DNA from 4 places in the Streptomyces flavofungini genome. Region 3 is predicted to be linked to each of the others. Evidence: riboswitches for the same ligand, from Rfam matches in the RefSeq annotation. Region 3 holds a riboswitch; each other region holds the start of a gene.
The links. Region 3 has a riboswitch for cobalamin ahead of metE (5-methyltetrahydropteroyltriglutamate--homocysteine S-methyltransferase). Riboswitches for the same ligand answer to the same signal wherever they lie in the genome.
Positions count from the first base shown of each region.

Region 1 (4,203 bases), 1.7 Mb from region 3:
CGTCCGCTCCGGGACGAGGGGAGGGCTGGCACGATGCTGGTCGTCACGTTATTACGGTGGCTGTCGCGCTGCCTGACGGCCTCAGACACCAGGAACCCCGCCGACCCCGCTCCCCCCGTCGGCGCCACGGGCCCCGACGGGGGCCCGGCCGCCGATCCCCTGGACGGCGGCGAGCCCGTCCCCGCCGAACCCACCGCCCCCTCCTCCCAGCTCCACGACCTCTTCAGAGAGGGGATGAAGGATCCGGCGTTCGCCCGCGAACTGGACCGTCTCCTCCACAGCGAGCACCAGCGGAGCCTGCACACACAGGAGCAGCAGACACTGAGTTTCCTGGCGAAGGCCGGTTGCGTGTCGGTGTGCCTCGCTGTGGTCGTCGTGGCGCTGGTGCCGGCCGGGATCCTCGCCCAGGGCGTCGTCGTACGCCACGACATCGACCCCTGGCACTTCGTCGTCGCGCTGGCGGGCGGCTGCGGACTGCTGACAGCCGCGGTGGGATGGCTCGTTCGGACCCTGCGCCGCGGTCGCCGGCAGGAGTCGGCTGCTACGACCGGCGCCGGCCCTCCGGCTGACGGAGCGTCCGCGGACGGTCCCGCTCCACGCGCCGGCGCGGGATGAGCGGCGTGAACTCCCACACGGCCCCCGCCCCCGCCGCCACGACCGCGGCCGTCGCCAGCCAGACCGCGAGCCGGACGTGGAGCCCTTCCACGAGGAGGGAGGCGAGAGCGCCCGCGGCCACCGCGACAGCGCCACTGAGCGCGCAGTACAGCACGAAGACGAAGCGCCGGGCGGGCCCTGCGGCATGCCGGCTCAGCGGCAGTTGCCTGCTCTCAACCCCCATGGTCTCCAGCCTTTCGTGCGCACGCTGGGACAGCTCACTTCCCCCCGACTCTCCCCGAGGCCACCCCCCTGACAAACGCGCGCCACGCCGTCGGCGTCACGTTCATGTGCCCTTCGTCGCGGTGATTCGAGTCACGGACCCACACCGCACCGGCCGGGTGCGCCACTTCCACGCATTCGCCGCCCGTCACGGTGTAACTGCTCTTGAACCACTGCACTGCCGGTAAGTACTCGTCGGCCACACCGCCCCCTTGCCTGCTGCCGTCACGAGAGTCGGACGGTGCCGGGGCCCGGCGGCAGTCGACCGCGCCCTGCCGGGTTCGCGTTCCGCGTCGCTCTCCTGCTGTCATGTTCAAGCTTACGGAGAGTGGTTGCGTCCGCCTAGCCGTAAACCGGCCCTGGCCGCAGGTCCATGTGGGCCTCCGCACACACTCCCGTCGCAGGTCAACAGCGAGTTGACGGGCGTCGCGGGCCATGGTGGACTGCCGGAGCCATTTACGGCGGCAGGAGAGGAAGCCGGTGCGAATCCGGCGCGGTCCCGCCACTGTCACCGGGTGATCCGACGATCCCCGGGAGCCAGGAACTCTCGCCGCCGGTCTCGTCGAACCAGGGCGCGGAAACCCTGAGTGAGGACATATCGCCATGCGCGGCCGCCCGTTGCCGTCCCCTGCCCCGCCCGGGGCCCCGTCGCGGCCGAGAGCCCCGCACCGCGTATCGGCGGGCTGACTCCCATGTGTGCCGATCGCGACTACGCGTACGGCGCCGCCGCCGGACTCCTCGGTGACCTGCTGCTCGGCGATCCTCGCCGGGGCCATCCGGTCGCCGCGTTCGGGCGTGCGGCGGGGGCCGTCGAGCGGGTCCTGTGGCGCGACCACCGCGGGTGGGGCGCGCTGCACACCCTGGTGTGCGCCGGGGGTGCCGTCGGCGCCGGTGCGCTCGCCTCCTTCGCCGCACGCCGGTCGCGTGCCGCTTCCGTCGGGCTGACCGCCGCCGCGACCTGGGCCGTCGTCGGCGGGACCTCGCTGGGGCGGGAGGCCCGCGCCATCGGGGGCGCCCTCGCCGCGGGGGACGTGGAGGTCGCCCGGGAGCGGCTGCCTCATCTGTGCGGGCGTGACCCCGAGGCGCTGGACGCCGACGGGATCGCCCGTGCCGTCGTGGAGTCCGTCGCCGAGAACACCTCCGACGCCGTCGTGGGGGCGTTGGTGTGGGGGGCCGTCGGGGGCGTGCCGGGGCTTGTGGGGTTCCGGGCCGTGAACACGCTCGACGCGATGGTCGGGCACCGGTCTTCGCGGTATCTCCGGTACGGGTGGGCCTCCGCCCGGCTCGACGATGTCGCCGGGTGGCCGGGGGCTCGGCTCACCGCTGCGCTCGCCGTGGTCGCCGGGGGGTCTCCTCGGGGGGCGGTGCGGGCGTGGCATGCCGATGCCTCGAAGCATCCGAGCCCCAACGCCGGGGTCGTCGAGGCCTCGTTCGCGGGGGCGTTGGGGGTGCGGCTCGGGGGCACGCTGGCCTACGCGGGGCGCGTGGAGCACCGACCTGTTCTCAACGGCGGGGGGCGCTCCGTCGCCGTGGGGGACATCGAGCGGGCTGTGAAGTTGTCCCGGCGGGTCGGGTGGCTCGCCCTGGGTGTGGCGGTCGCCGTCGACCTTGCCCGGGGTGCGCGTGCGACCAAGCGGTGCCCGGCAGCGCAGGGGAAGTCGCAGCGGATCGGCGGTGGGACATGAGCGGTGGGCTGCTTGTCGCCGGGACCACCTCCGATGCCGGGAAGAGTGTCGTCACCGCCGGGATCTGCCGGTGGCTCGCCCGCAAGGGCGTCTCCGTCGCGCCTTTCAAGGCGCAGAACATGTCCCTGAACTCGTTCGTCACCCGGGAAGGGGCCGAGATCGGGCGGGCGCAGGCCATGCAGGCGCAGGCCGCGCGGGTGGAGCCCAGCGCGCTGATGAACCCCGTGCTGCTGAAGCCGGGGAGCGACCGGTCGAGTCAGGTCGTGCTCATGGGGAAGCCGGTGGGCGAGATGAGTGCCCGGGGCTATCACGGGGGCCGGCAGGAGGCACTGCTCGACACCGTCGTGGGATGCCTGGCGCAGCTTCGGGGCACGTATGACGCCGTGATCTGCGAAGGGGCGGGGAGTCCCGCCGAGATCAACCTCCGGCGCACCGACATCGTGAACATGGGGATCGCGCGGGCCGCCCGCTTCCCGGTCGTGGTGGTCGGGGACATCGACCGCGGGGGTGTGTTCGCCTCGTTCTTCGGGACCGTGGCGCTGCTGAGCCCGGCCGACCAGGAGCTCGTCGCGGGCTTCCTCGTCAACAAGTTCCGCGGAGACGTGTCGCTGCTCGAACCCGGGCTCGACATGCTGCGCGACCTCACCGGGCGGCCGACCCTCGGCGTACTGCCGTTCCGGCACGGGCTCGGCATCGACGAGGAGGACGGGCTGAGGGTCTCGCTGCGCGGGGCCGTCCGGGAGTCCGTCGTGGCGGCGCCCGTCGGCGAGGACGTGCTGCGCGTCGCCGTGTGCGCGGTGCCGCTGATGTCCAACTTCACCGACGTGGACGCGCTCGCCGCCGAACCCGGCGTCGTGGTGCGGTTCGTGGACCGGGCCGAGGAGCTCGTCGACGCGGACCTCGTCGTCGTACCGGGCACGCGCGGGACCGTGCGCGCCCTTCAGTGGCTGCGCGAGCGCGGGCTCGCGGACGCGCTCGCGCGGCGGGCCGCCGAGGGGCGGCCCGTCCTCGGGATCTGCGGCGGCTTCCAGGTGCTCGGCGAGCGGATCCAGGACGACGTCGAGTCGCGGGCCGGGACCGTGGACGGGCTCGGGCTGCTGCCCGTGCGCGTCACCTTCCGGCGCGAGAAGACCCTGGCCCGGCCCGTCGGCGAGGCCCTCGGCGAGCACGTCGAGGGGTACGAGATCCATCACGGCGTCGCCGAAGTCCTGGGCGGGGACCCCTTCCTGGACGGGTGCCGGGTGGGGGCCGTGTGGGGCACCCACTGGCACGGGTCGCTGGAGAGCGACGCGTTCCGGCGCCGCTTCCTCACCGAGGTCGCGCGCGCCGCGGGCCGCCGCTTCGTGCCCGCGCCCGACACCGGCTTCGCCGCCCTGCGCGAGGAACAGCTCGACCTCCTCGGCGACCTCATCGAAGAACACGCGGACACCGACGCGCTGCTGCGCCTGATCGAGACCGGCGCTCCGTCCGGTCTCCCCTTCATCGCACCGGGGGCACCCTCATGACCGTCCTTCTCCTGTCCACCGCCGACACGGACCTGCTCGCCGCCCGCGCCTCCGACGCGCCCTACCGCATCGCCAACCCGACCCGCGTCGACGTGCGCGAGGAACTGCCCGCGCTCCTCGACGGCGCGGACATCGCC
Region 1 is NZ_CP128846.1:7,268,857-7,273,059, reverse strand. Features, by position in the region: gene QUY26_RS31140 (hypothetical protein) at 34-615, shown strand; gene QUY26_RS31135 (DUF397 domain-containing protein) at 873-1,079, opposite strand; cobalamin riboswitch at 1,296-1,445, shown strand; gene QUY26_RS31130 (cobalamin biosynthesis protein) at 1,569-2,561, shown strand; gene QUY26_RS31125 (cobyric acid synthase) at 2,558-4,066, shown strand; gene cobN (cobaltochelatase subunit CobN) at 4,063-4,203, shown strand, end outside.
Region 1: linked by a shared signal. The riboswitch ahead of QUY26_RS31130 (cobalamin biosynthesis protein) and the one ahead of metE (5-methyltetrahydropteroyltriglutamate--homocysteine S-methyltransferase) in region 3 are both predicted to bind cobalamin.

Region 2 (4,203 bases), 3.1 Mb from region 3:
CGGTAGGCGTTGCCGTCGGCGGCGCCGCCCTTGGAGAACTGGCCGCAGTCGCGGTGCGGGATGTTGTAGAGGACGAGGAGGGCGTCCCGGTCGGCCTTCTCGGCGGCCTCCGTGTACCCGCGGACCTCCTCCTCGGGCTTCTCCGGGCCGATCCACTCGCCGACGGGCTGCTCGGCGATCTTGCGGATCTGCTCGGCCTCGTCCTTCTTGCCGTCCTTCTCGTACGCGGCGACCTGCTTGGCGGCGTTCCCCTCGGGGTTGACCCAGAACGGGTCCTTGCCCTTGGGCTGTTGGCTGACGCCGTTGCCGGAGCCCTCCTCCTCCTTGCCGTCACCGTCCGACGAACACCCGGAAAGCAGCAGCGCGGCCCCCGCGAGCGCCACCGTCACGGACACCCCCCTGGCCGCGTAGCCCCGCGCGCGACCTGTGTTTTTGCGGTACATCCACTCCCCCTCGGGTGCACTGTCCGGTGCTCAATCCTGACATAACCGGGTGCGGCCCACGAGGCCCGGCAGGCCCGGCGACACACCTGTTGGTGACCTGTTACAGCCCGCCGAAGCTGGGTAGGCGAGGGGCCGTGGGGGGCGGGCCCGAAGGAGACTCATGCTGGACCGCACCCCAGCGCGCAGGCTGGCACAGATCCTCATCGAAGCCGCCGACACCGCCGCCGACGACTTCGACGTGGAGCGCCACCTGCGCCGCGTCAGCCAGCACTGCGCCGAACTCCTCGGAGCCCTGGCCGTGGGCGTGGTGTACGCCGACGGCGGCGGCGCCGTCGGCCTCGCCGTCAGCGACAAGGGCGGTGAGCTGGCCAGGGACCTCCTCGAAGCCCAGGCGGCAGAGGGCCCCTGCCTGGAGTCGTACGGCACCGGCACCCCCGTGCCGCCCGTCCTGCTCGCCTCCGCCGACGCGCTCGCCCGCTGGCCGGACTTCACGAAGCGGGCCCGCGCGCGGGGCGTGGAGGCCACGTTCGCGGTGCCGCTGCGGGCCCGCGAGCGGGTGCTCGGCGCGCTCAACGTCTTCGCCGCCCGGTCGCCGAACGGGAACCGGCCCGACGGCCGTCCGCAAGAGGGCGAAGAGGACAGCGCGTTGGTGCTCGCGCAGGCGCTCGCCGACGCCGCCGGGGTCGGGTTGCGCAACCACCGCGCGTACGCCACGTACCGCGACCTCTCCCAGCAGCTACAGGTCGCCCTGACCAGCAGGATCCGCATCGAGCAGGCCAAGGGGATCCTGGCCGAGCGCTGGCGGACCGGTCTGGACGTGGCCTTCGAGGCGCTGCGGCGGCACGCGCGCCGGGAGCGCCTGGTGCTGGACGTCGTCGCGGGAATGGTGATCGAAGGCGCCCTGGACGACGCGACGTTGCGCGGAGAGGGCTCGTAAGCCGCCAGAACTCGCCGAGCACTTGGCGCCAAAAGCCCTCTAGGCCGGGGCCGCCTTCCGCTCTAGAGTCAGTCCTAACGGCCCAAGCCCCCGGTCGGAGTTGCCTTTTCGCACCGCCTGGACCCATCAGAACCGTTGGGACCAACCAAGGCCTCCCGTGCCGACGCCGGGTTCCTCCCGCAGCTCGAGCGCGCGCGGTCGAGGACCAGCCCGGTCGACGACTCCGGGGGGAGCGGGTCGTTGGCCGGGCCGGGTTGTGCCCGCGCCCACCGCGCGCCGGGGTGCGCGCCGTGCGCACAAGCCCCCATGTCAGGGGCGCGCGGGCTGGTTGACAGTGTCCATGACCACCTGGGACTCTCCGGGCGACAAGTCCATACATCGAGGCGACGGTTGCCAGGAACCCGGTGCGACTCCGGGACGGTCCCGCCACTGTTACCCCGCGCGAGTCACCGCTCACCCGCGCGCGGAAGTCAGGAACTGACCCGTCGTCCTCCTGTCATGGGGCGTGGAAACCCCATAAGGAGAGCACCTATGTCCACTGCTACGCCTGCCCACGGCCCGGCACACACCGACACCGCGGCGATACAGTCCGCGACGATCGAGACCCGTGACTGGCTCATCGCGGCGGCCGCCGCGATCGTCGCGCTGATCGCTCTCTACGCCGTCTTCATGGACAACGGCTCGCTGATCTCGGCGACCGGCGACTACCTGCACGAGTTCGCTCACGACGGCCGGCACCTCTTCGGTGCTCCCTGCCACTGATCGGGGCCGCGCGCACCATGCCGACGTCCCCGAAGTCCCCGAACTCTCCCACCGCTCCCCGCACTTCCCCCGACCCCACCGGCGAACCCCCCAAGTCGCCCGAAACCACTGATACATCCGCGTCCCGCGAGTCCGGGCGCTCCCCCGTGCTGCCGCTGCTCGGTCGCGGGATGGTCGCCGGAGCGCTCGGCGGCCTGGTCGCCGGGCTGTTCTCGCTGCTGCTCGCCGAACCCCTGATGGACAAGGCGATCCGCGCCGAGGAGGCCCGCTCGCACGAGCACGAGCCCGCGGGTGGCGCCGTCCAGCACCACGAGGAGCTGTTCTCGCGCTCCACCCAGCACGCGGGCCTGGTGATCGCCCTGGTCGTGGCGGGCATCGCGATCGGCGTGCTGTTCGCCGTCGCGTACGCGCTCGTGCACCGGCGTGATCCGCGCGGCAACCCGTGGCCGCGCGCCCTCGCGTTCTGCGCGGCCGCGTTCTGCGCCGTCTCGCTGTTCCCCGCGCTGCGCTATCCGGCGGCCCCGCCCGGGGTCGGGGACGCGGGCACCGTGGGCGACCGGCAGGAGATGTGGCTCGGCGCGGTCGCCCTCGGCGTGCTCGGCATGTTCCTGGTGTGGCAGGTGTACGTGCGCCTCGCCACGCGCCCCGTACCGGTGCGGCAGTGCGCGGCTGCCGTGACGGCGGTGGCGGTCCTCGCGCTCCTGTGGGCGCTGCCCGACAACCCCGACCCGGTCCCGGTCAGCGCGACCCTGCTGTGGGACTTCAGGATGCTGTCCCTGGCGTCGCACGTGCTGATGTGGGCGGTGTTCGCGGTCGTGTTCGGCGGCCTCGGGCTGCGCGCCCTGCGGACGAAGGAGCCGGTCACGGCCGATGCGTCGGGCTACGGCTCGGCGGCGCCGGCGAGTTAGGGCTGGGGCCGCGCGGCTCCCGCGGGTCAGCGGCCACGGCCGCGCGGCTCCGGCGGGCCGGCGGCTATGCCCCCTTGGCCCCGGTGAGGTAGGCGGACACGACCACGTTGGCCGAGTAGGTGCGGCTCGCGCGGTCGAAGGTGCCGCCGCAGGTGATCAGGCGCAGTTCGGCCCGACCCTCCTCACGGGGGCCGTAGGCCGTGCGCGCGCTGAAGTCGTCGCGGCCGAGGACCTGCACGTCGTCCACCGTGAACTCGGCGACCGAACCGTCGTCCCTGGTCACGCGCACCTTCTCGCCGGGGCGCAAGGCGCTGAGGTGGTAGAACACGGCGGGCTTGGACTCAGTGTCGACGTGCCCGACGAACAGGGAGGTGCCGCGCGCGCCGGGCCGCACCCCGCCCCCGTACCAGCCCACGACACCCGGCTGCGCGAACGGCGGCGGATCGATGGCGCCCTCCGCGTCCAGACCGCGCGCGACGACGGGGGCGCGGACGCCGAGGCCCGGTACGTCGACGCGCTGCGGGCGGGCCGCGGCGAGCGGCTCGTGCGCGGGCGGCAGGTCGACCCCGGCGGGGCGGCCGACGGCGGCGACGTCGCCCGTCGTCGGGTCGGAGAGGCCGCCGCGCACATCGGTGATCTCGTTGCCCCACAGCCACAGGCCGACGAGCAGGAACGCCCAGGCCACGCCCATGACGAGACGGCTCGTCCCGGGCGGGTGCGGGCCTGCGTCCGGATCCGGGCCCGTCACGGCGTCACTCCGGGCGGCGGCGACGGACGCTGCGCAGCGCCACGGCGATCGCCGCCACACCCGCGAGGACCAGGCCGACGACCGCGTGCCGGGTGCCGGGTCCCGCCTCGTCGGCCTCGGCGGCGGCCGAGGTCAGGGGGGCGGCGCCGCCGCCGCCGGCGCGGACCGGGGCGGTCGGGGCCTGCCCCGTACCCGCCCCCGCGCCCTTGACCTGGACCGTGCCGACGCCCTGGTGCGGGTGTCCGTCACAGGTGACGGTGATCTCGTACGTACCGGAGACGCCCTGGCGGATGCGGGTCGTCCCGGACAGTGTGTTCCCCTTGCCGTCCCGGCCGGTCAGCTGGGCGTCCCGGGTGAACGCCCCGGAGCCCGCCGCGCCCGTGGTGCCGTCGCACCCCTTCACCC
Region 2 is NZ_CP128846.1:5,910,282-5,914,484, reverse strand. Features, by position in the region: gene QUY26_RS25110 (glycoside hydrolase family 6 protein) at 1-443, opposite strand, end outside; gene QUY26_RS25105 (GAF and ANTAR domain-containing protein) at 604-1,380, shown strand; cobalamin riboswitch at 1,731-1,880, shown strand; gene QUY26_RS25100 (CbtB domain-containing protein) at 1,912-2,142, shown strand; gene QUY26_RS25095 (CbtA family protein) at 2,160-3,050, shown strand; gene QUY26_RS25090 (class F sortase) at 3,115-3,741, opposite strand; gene QUY26_RS25085 (hypothetical protein) at 3,803-4,203, opposite strand, start outside.
Region 2: linked by a shared signal. The riboswitch ahead of QUY26_RS25100 (CbtB domain-containing protein) and the one ahead of metE (5-methyltetrahydropteroyltriglutamate--homocysteine S-methyltransferase) in region 3 are both predicted to bind cobalamin.

Region 3 (4,203 bases):
GCTCACCTGTCCACACACGGACCCGGTGGGCCGCACCCCAGATTATCCAGGCACTCAGTGCCAGATGTTCGCACAGTTCACGAATCTCCGGGAGACGGTCATGGCACAGGCAGGGACGACGACGGCGACGGCCGAGGAACTGGCGCGGCGGTGGGCGACCGACCCGCGGTGGCAGGGGATCGAGCGCACCTACAGCGCCGCGGACGTCGTGCGGCTCTCCGGCAGCGTCCGTGAGGAGCACACCCTGGCCCGGCGCGGCGCCGAACGGCTGTGGCGCCAACTGCACGAACTCGACTACGTCCACGCCCTCGGCGCGCTGACCGGCGGCCAGGCCGTGCAGCAGGTCAAGGCGGGGCTGCAGGCGATCTACCTGTCCGGCTGGCAGGTGGCCGCCGACGCCAACCAGGCCGGGCACACCTACCCCGACCAGTCGCTCTACCCGGCCAACTCCGTGCCGCAGGTGGTCCGCCGGATCAACAACGCGCTGCTGCGCGCCGACCAGATCGCCACCAGCGAGGGCGACTCCGCCGTGGACTGGCTGGCCCCGATCGTGGCCGATGCCGAGGCCGGGTTCGGCGGCCCGTTGAACGCCTTCGAGCTGACCAAGGCGATGATCGCGGCGGGCGCGGCCGGCATCCACTACGAGGACCAGCTCGCCTCGGAGAAGAAGTGCGGGCACCTCGGCGGCAAGGTCCTCGTCCCCACCGCGCAGCACGTGCGCACCCTCAACGCGGCCCGCCTCGCGGCCGACATCGCCGATGTGCCGACCCTGATCGTCGCCCGCACCGACGCGCTCGCCGCCAACCTCCTCACCAGCGACGTCGACGAGCGCGACGCCGAGTTCGTCACCGGTGAGCGCACGGCCGAGGGCTTCTACCGCGTCCAGAACGGCATGGCCCCCGTGATCGCCCGCGGCCTCGCCTACGCCCCGTACGCCGACCTCATCTGGGTCGAGACCGGCACCCCCGACCTCGCCCAGGCCCGCGAGTTCGCCGAGGCCATCCACGCCGAGCACCCCGACCAGATGCTGGCCTACAACTGCTCGCCGTCCTTCAACTGGAAGGCCGCGCTCGACGACGACCAGATCGCCAAGTTCCAGCGCGAACTGGGCGCCATGGGCTACAAGTTCCAGTTCATCACCCTGGCCGGATTCCACTCCCTCAACCACGGCATGTTCGACCTCGCCCGCGGCTACGCCGAGCACGGCATGACCGCGTACGTGGACCTGCAGGAGAAGGAGTTCGCCGCGCAGGAGCACGGCTTCACCGCCGTCAAGCACCAGCGCGAGGTCGGCACCGGCTACTTCGACCTCGTGTCCACGGCCGTCAACCCGGCGTCCTCCACCACCGCGCTGTCCGGCTCCACCGAGGAAGAGCAGTTCCACTAGGGCGCGCGGCCGGGCCGAGAGCCCGGCCGCAGGTGCGAGGGGGGCGGGGAACAACCGGTCGGTTGTCCCCCGCCCCCCTCGCGCGCACAGCCAAACGGCTCCCACCCGTGTCTCATCTCACGTTCCGGAATGTGAACACCGCTGCCCAGAAGGGCGTACACCCTCTAACCTGGCGCGTGCAGCTGGTTCGCCCTGCCCGCCAGGCAGGCGCGTCGTAAGAGGGAACCCGGTGGGAATCCGGGACTGCCCCGCAGCGGTGAGCGGGAACGACCGCCGTCATACGCACTGGATCCGACGTACGGCTCCGGGAAGCGACGGCCACTAGGTGTCTCGTACGACGAGACGTGCCCGCGAGTCCGAAGACCTGCCCGCTGTCCGCACGCGAACCATTCGGGTGCGGATATCTCGGTGACCTCGAGGGCGGGTCGGCGTACATACCGGACAGAGCGACCAGCGACCGTGCCTTTGCCGCGCGTGGTCGTGGCCGTCCGGTTCGTCGTTGCCTTCGCGCTCTCGTCCCGTCGCCGGGATCTCAGGGATTCATCTCGCGAAGGAGATCTCCGTGACCACCAAGTCCGCAGCCGCGGCAGCACGGGCCACCGTGTACGGCTACCCCCGCCAGGGCCAGAACCGCGAACTGAAGAAGGCCATCGAGGGCTACTGGAAGGGCCGCGTCACCGCCGACGCCCTCCGGCAGACCGCGCAAGAACTGCGCCGCTCCACCTGGCAGCGCCTGGCGGCGGCCGGTGTCCACGAGGTGCCGACCGGCGACTTCTCGTACTACGACCACGTCCTGGACACCAGTGTCATGGTCGGCGCCGTCCCCCCGCGGCACCGCTCCGCCGTCGACACCGACGCCCTCGACGGCTACTTCGCGATGGCCCGCGGCACCCAGGACGTGGCGCCGCTGGAAATGACCAAGTGGTTCGACACCAACTACCACTACCTCGTGCCCGAGTTGGGTCCGGACACGGTGTTCACGGCCGACTCCACCAAGCAGGTCGCCGAGCTGAAGGAGGCCCTTGCCCTCGGGCTCGCCGCCCGGCCCGTCCTCGTCGGCCCGGTCACCTACCTGCTGCTCGCCAAGCCCGCCCCGGGCGTCGCCGCGGACTTCGAGCCGCTGACGCTCCTGGACCGGCTGCTTCCCGTGTACGCCGAGGTCCTCGCCGACCTGCGCGCGGCCGGCGCCGCGTGGGTGCAGCTCGACGAGCCCGCCCTGGTCCAGGACCGCACCCCGGCCGACCTCAACGCCGCCGCGCGCGCCTACCGCGACCTCGGGGCCCTCCCCGACCGGCCGAAGCTCCTCGTCGCCTCCTACTTCGACCGGCTCGGCGACGCCCTGCCGGTCCTGGCCAAGGCCCCGGTCGACGGCCTCGCCCTGGACTTCACCGACGCGGCCGCCGCCAACCTCGACGCGCTCGCCGCGGTGGGCGGACTGCCCGGCAAGCGTCTCGTCGCCGGTGTCGTCAACGGCCGCAACATCTGGATCAACGACCTGGAGAAGTCCCTCGCCACGCTCGGCACCCTGCTGGGCCTCGCCGACCGGGTCGACGTCGCCGCCTCCTGCTCGCTGCTGCACGTGCCGATCGACGCCGCGGCCGAGCGGGACATCGACCCACAGATCCTGCGCTGGCTCGCGTTCGCCCAGCAGAAGACGACGGAGATCGTCACCCTGGCCAAGGGCATCGCCCAGGGCACCGACACCATCGCCGCCGAACTCGCTGCCAACCGCGCCGACCTGGCCTCCCGCGCCGGTTCCGCGATCACCCACGACCCGGGCGTCCGAGCCAGGGCCGCGGCCGTCACCGACACCGACGGCCGCCGCTCCGCGCCGTACGCGACCCGGGCGACCGCCCAGCGCGCCCACCTCGGCCTTCCCCTGCTTCCCACGACCACCATCGGGTCGTTCCCGCAGACAGCCGAGCTGCGCACCGCCCGCGCCGACCTGCGCGCCGGGCGCATCGACACCGCCGGGTACGAGCAGCGCATCGAGAACGAGATCCGCGAGGTCATCTCCTTCCAGGAGAAGACCGGCATCGACGTCCTGGTGCACGGCGAGCCCGAACGCAACGACATGGTGCAGTACTTCGCCGAGCAGCTCACCGGCTACCTCGCCACCCAGCACGGCTGGGTCCAGTCCTACGGCACCCGCTATGTGCGCCCGCCGGTCCTGGCCGGCGACATCTCCCGGCCCGAGCCGATGACGGTGCGCTGGACCTCGTACGCCAACTCCCTGACCGAGCGCCCGGTCAAGGGCATGCTCACGGGCCCCGTCACGATGCTCGCCTGGTCCTTCGTCCGCGACGACCAGCCGCTTCGCGACACCGCCCGCCAGGTGGCCCTCGCCCTGCGCGACGAGGTCAACGACCTGGAGGCCGCCGGGACTTCGGTGATCCAGGTCGACGAGCCCGCGCTGCGCGAGACCCTGCCGCTGCGCGCCGCCGACCGACCGGCCTATCTGGCGTGGGCGACGGAGTCCTTCCGGCTCACCACCAGCGGCGTACGGCCGGACACCCAGATCCACACGCACATGTGCTACGCGGAGTTCGGCGACATCGTCCAGGCCATCGACGACCTCGACGCCGACGTCATCAGCCTGGAGGCCGCCCGCTCCCACATGCAGGTCGCCCGCGAACTCGCCGAGCACGGCTACCCGCGGGAGGCGGGCCCCGGCGTCTACGACATCCACTCCCCGCGCGTGCCGAGCACGGACGAGGCCGCGGCCCTGCTGCGCAAGGGACTTGAGGCCATCCCCGCCGAACGCCTCTGGGTCAACCCCGACTGCGGCCTGAAGACCCGCGGCTGGCCCGAGACCC
Region 3 is NZ_CP128846.1:9,004,750-9,008,952, reverse strand. Features, by position in the region: gene aceA (isocitrate lyase) at 101-1,387, shown strand; cobalamin riboswitch at 1,554-1,773, shown strand; gene metE (5-methyltetrahydropteroyltriglutamate--homocysteine S-methyltransferase) at 1,950-4,203, shown strand, end outside.

Region 4 (4,203 bases), 2.2 Mb from region 3:
GGCCGCGCTCGGCGCTGGGGCGTCCACCGCCTTCGCGTCCGCCGCGCTCGGCCACAGCGCGCCGCCCGCGAACACCGCCGCCGCCAGCGCCCCCGCCGCCCCGACGACCGCCGGCCTGCCCTTTGTTCGAATTGCCATGGTTCCCGTTCCCTGGAAGCGCTGAGCCGACCCGTCCGGAGCGGCGCGCCATGCTACGAGGACAAGGTGCCCGATTCCCATGATCGAGGTCACCGTGCGTGCCGGGCATGGGACGGACGGACGCGGGTAGCCGCACCGGACGACAGGCCCGTCCGCGCCCGCCCACAATGGCTTCATGGGCCCCACGGCTACGGACACCACCGCCCGCGACGGCGACACCGCCTCCCGCGAGTTCGTCCGCGCCGCGCCCCCGCCCGGCGGCCTGGTCGTGTCCGCCGTGGGCTACCGCACGCAGGGCCGGCGCACCGCTCTGCACCGCGGCCTGCCGTCCCCGTACCTCACGCTGATCTTCTCCCTCGACGGCCCCGTCATCACCGGCCGCACCCCCGGCCAGGCGACCGGACCCGACGCCGTCCGCACGGACATCGTCGTCGGCGGCCTGCACCAGAGCCCCGCGTACGTCGTCCAGCCCGAGCACGAGGCCGGCATTCAGCTCGCCGTGCATCCGCTCGCCGCCCGCGCCCTGTTCGGGCTGCCCGCCGCCGAGCTGGCCGGACAGCTCGTCACCGACGGCACCGACGTCCTCGGCCGGGTCGCCGCCGACGTCCGGGAACGCCTCTGCGAGCAGGACGCCTGGAGTGACCGGTTCGCCTTCCTCAACGCCTACTTGGCGCGCCGCGCGGCCGACGCGGAGCGCGCCGGAGGCGTCCGGCCCGAGGTCGGCGAGGCCTGGGCCTGGCTCGCCCGGCACCGCGGCGCGGGCACCCTGCGCGGTCTGTCCGCGCACGTCGCCCTCAGCGAACGCCGCCTGTCCGCGCTGTTCCGCGCCGAGACCGGCGTCACACCCAAGCAGGCCGCCCGTCTCATCCGCTTCCAGCACGCGAAGGCGGCCGTCGTCCGCGCGGTCGCCGCGGGCGCGCGCCCCGACCTCGCCCGGATCGCCGCCGACTGCGGGTACTACGACCACTCCCACCTCGTACGGGACTTCCAGCAGTACACGGGGGCGAGCCCCAGCGCCTGGATGGCCGAGGAGTGCCGGAATATCCAAGCCGGAGGGCACGCGGGCGGCGAAGACTGGGACGCATGAACAGCAACGAAAACCCGCAGAGCGAACAAAGCAGGCAGAGCGCACAGAGCGCACAGAGCGCGCAGACCACGGAGACCTTGGAGACCACGGAGGCCACGGAGGCCACGCGAAACAGCCAGGGCGGCCCGACCGGTCCGGTCGCGGCGAACCGTCGCGCGCCCGACGTCTGGGCCACCTTCCAGGCCGACGACGCACCCGCCCTGATCGACTTCCTCGTCGGTACCGTCGGCTTCCTGCGCACCGCCGTCCACGAGGACGGCGGCCGCGTCGCCCACGCCCAGCTCGACTGGCCCGAGGGCGGCGGGGTCATGCTCGGCAGCTACGACCCGAAGGCCGCCGAATGGTGTCTGCGGCCCGGCACGTTCGGGGCGTACGTCGTCACCGACCACGTCGACGACCTCTACCTCCGTCTCACCGCCGCCGGCGTGAAGGTGATCCGCGAGATCGAGGACCAGCCGTACGGCAGCCGCGAGTTCGCGGTCGCCGACCCCGAGGGCAACAAGTGGGCCTTCGGCACCTACCGCGGTGAGCCCGCCCCGACCAGGGGTGATGCCGCCCCGGAGTGATAGCTTGCGGACGCCAGTCGTACCCGCACCTGGGTCGGGGAATCCGGTGGGAATCCGGAACTGACGCGCAGCGGTGAGGGGGACGGGCGGGGCCAGCGGCCACTGGGAGTCCACGGACCCCGGGAAGGCGGCCCCGCCCGGACGAACCCGAGTCCGAAGACCTGCTGGCACCGCCGTCCGCACGGGCGGCGGAGTTCGCAGACCAGGCTCCGCGCATGAGCCCTGAGACTCGGGAAGACGTGTGCCTTCGACCCCGCGCCGCCTCGGCGTCCGCCGTACCCTCCGCCCCGCCCGCATACGCACCCGCTCCGCCGCCCTGAGCGCGGGCCTCGCCCTGGTCCTCGCCGCCACGTCCGCGTGCGGTGGCCCGGCCGCGAAGCCCGAGCGGGAGGCGCGGGCCGGATACCCCCTCACGCTCACCGCCTGCGGCGAGCGGACGAAGGTGACGGCGCCGCCGGAGCGGGCCGTCTCCCTCGACCAGGGCTCCACCGAGATCCTGCTCTCCCTCGGCCTCGCCGACCGCATGGTGGGCACCGGCACCTGGACGGACCCCGTCCTGAAGCGCCTGGCGAAGGAGAACGCGAAGGTCCCACGGCTCGCCGACCGCTACCCGTCGCTGGAGAAGGTCCTCGACAAGGAACCCGACTTCGTCAGCGCGTCGTTCCTCTACACGGTCGGCAAGGGCGGCGTCGCCGACCGGGCCAAGTTCACCGAACTCGGCGTACCCGTCTACGTCTCGCCGACCGACTGCGCGGGCAAGGACAACACCGGCGACGACGACGGCACCCGCACCAAGACCCTCACGATGGACACCGTGTACGGCGAGATCCGCGACCTCGCGCGCGTCTTCGGCGTGGCGGAGCGCGGCGAGAAGCTGATCGCGGACCTCAAGTCCCGGGCCGCGCGCGCCAAGAGGTCCGTCGACGCCTCCGGCACCACCCTCATGTACTGGTTCGCCAACTCCGAGTCCCCCTACATCGCGGGCTGCTGCGGCGCCCCCGGCATCATCACGCGCGCACTCGGCGTGCGGAACGCCTTCGCCGACACCCGCGCGGAATGGCCCCAGATCAACTGGGAGACCATCGCCGACCGCGACCCCGACGTCCTCGTCATCGGCGACCTCACGCGCAGGTCCCAGTCCGCCGAGAGCGCCCGCCAGAAGATCAAGTTCCTGGAGTCCAACCCGGCCACGAAGAACCTCACGGCCGTGCGGAAGAAGCGGTACGTCCTCCTCAGCGGCCAGGCCCTGAACCCGGGCATCAGGACCGTCGACGGCATCGAACAAGTGGCGGCGGCGCTGCGCGAGTTCGGCCTCACGAAGTGAGGGCCCTCGCGGGCGGGGGCCCGCGTCGGCTGCGTTCGGCGCTGCGCGGCGGACTCCTCGCCCTGGCCGGGCTCGCGGCCCTCTTCCTCTCCCTCGCCGTGGCCGTCACCATCGGCCCCGCCGACATCTCCGTGCCCGACGTGTGGTCGGCCGTGGCCGCCCACCTCGGCTGGGGCGAGGCCGAGCTGACGCCGATCCGCGACGGCATCGTGTGGAACCTGCGGATGCCGCGCACGGTCCTCGCGGCGGTGTGCGGCGCGGGCCTCGCCGTGTGCGGGGCGGTCCTCCAGTCGCTCCTGCGCAACCCGCTCGCCGACCCGTTCGTGCTCGGCGTCTCCTCCGGCGCGTCCACGGGCGCCGTGGCCGTCGTGGTCCTCGGCGTCGGCGGGGGAGCGCTCACGGTCTCGGCGGGCGCGTTCATCGGCGCCGTCGTGTCCTTCGCCCTGGTCCTGCTGCTCAGCCACACCCTCGGCGACACCACGGACCGCGTGGTCCTGTCCGGCGTGGCCGCCATGCAACTGTTCTCCGCGCTCACCTCCTTCGTCGTCCTCACGGCCGCCGACGCCGAGACCACCCGGGGCGTGCTGTTCTGGCTCCTCGGCTCGCTGAGCGGCGCGTCCTGGACGGACGTGTGGACGTGCGGCGCGGTGCTCGTCGTCACGCTCACCGTGTGCCTGCTGCAGGCCCGCGCCCTCGACGCGTTCGCCTTCGGCCAGGACGCGGCGGCCACCCTCGGCGTCCACGTGGACCGGGTGCGCGTGCTGCTGCTCTGCACCACGGCGCTCCTGACGGCGGCCCTGGTCAGCAGCGCCGGGGCGATCGGGTTCGTGGGCCTGGCGCTGCCGCACGCGGCCCGGGCGGTGGTCGGCGCGGGGCACCGGCGGCTCCTGCCGGTGACGGCGCTCGCGGGCGCGGTGTTCCTGATCTGGGTGGACACCCTCGCCCGCACGGTCCTCGACCCGCAGGAGGTCCCGGTGGGCGTGGTCACCTCGCTGATCGGCGTACCGGCGTTCGTGGCGGTGCTGTACCGGACGCGGAGGAGCCGATGACGTACGAGGAGGCGCGGGAGAAGTCGACGTACGAGAAGG
Region 4 is NZ_CP128846.1:6,805,106-6,809,308, forward strand. Features, by position in the region: gene QUY26_RS29060 (haloacid dehalogenase-like hydrolase) at 1-138, opposite strand, end outside; gene QUY26_RS29065 (helix-turn-helix transcriptional regulator) at 314-1,225, shown strand; gene QUY26_RS29070 (VOC family protein) at 1,222-1,791, shown strand; cobalamin riboswitch at 1,789-1,974, shown strand; gene QUY26_RS29075 (ABC transporter substrate-binding protein) at 2,126-3,115, shown strand; gene QUY26_RS29080 (FecCD family ABC transporter permease) at 3,112-4,164, shown strand.
Region 4: linked by a shared signal. The riboswitch ahead of QUY26_RS29075 (ABC transporter substrate-binding protein) and the one ahead of metE (5-methyltetrahydropteroyltriglutamate--homocysteine S-methyltransferase) in region 3 are both predicted to bind cobalamin.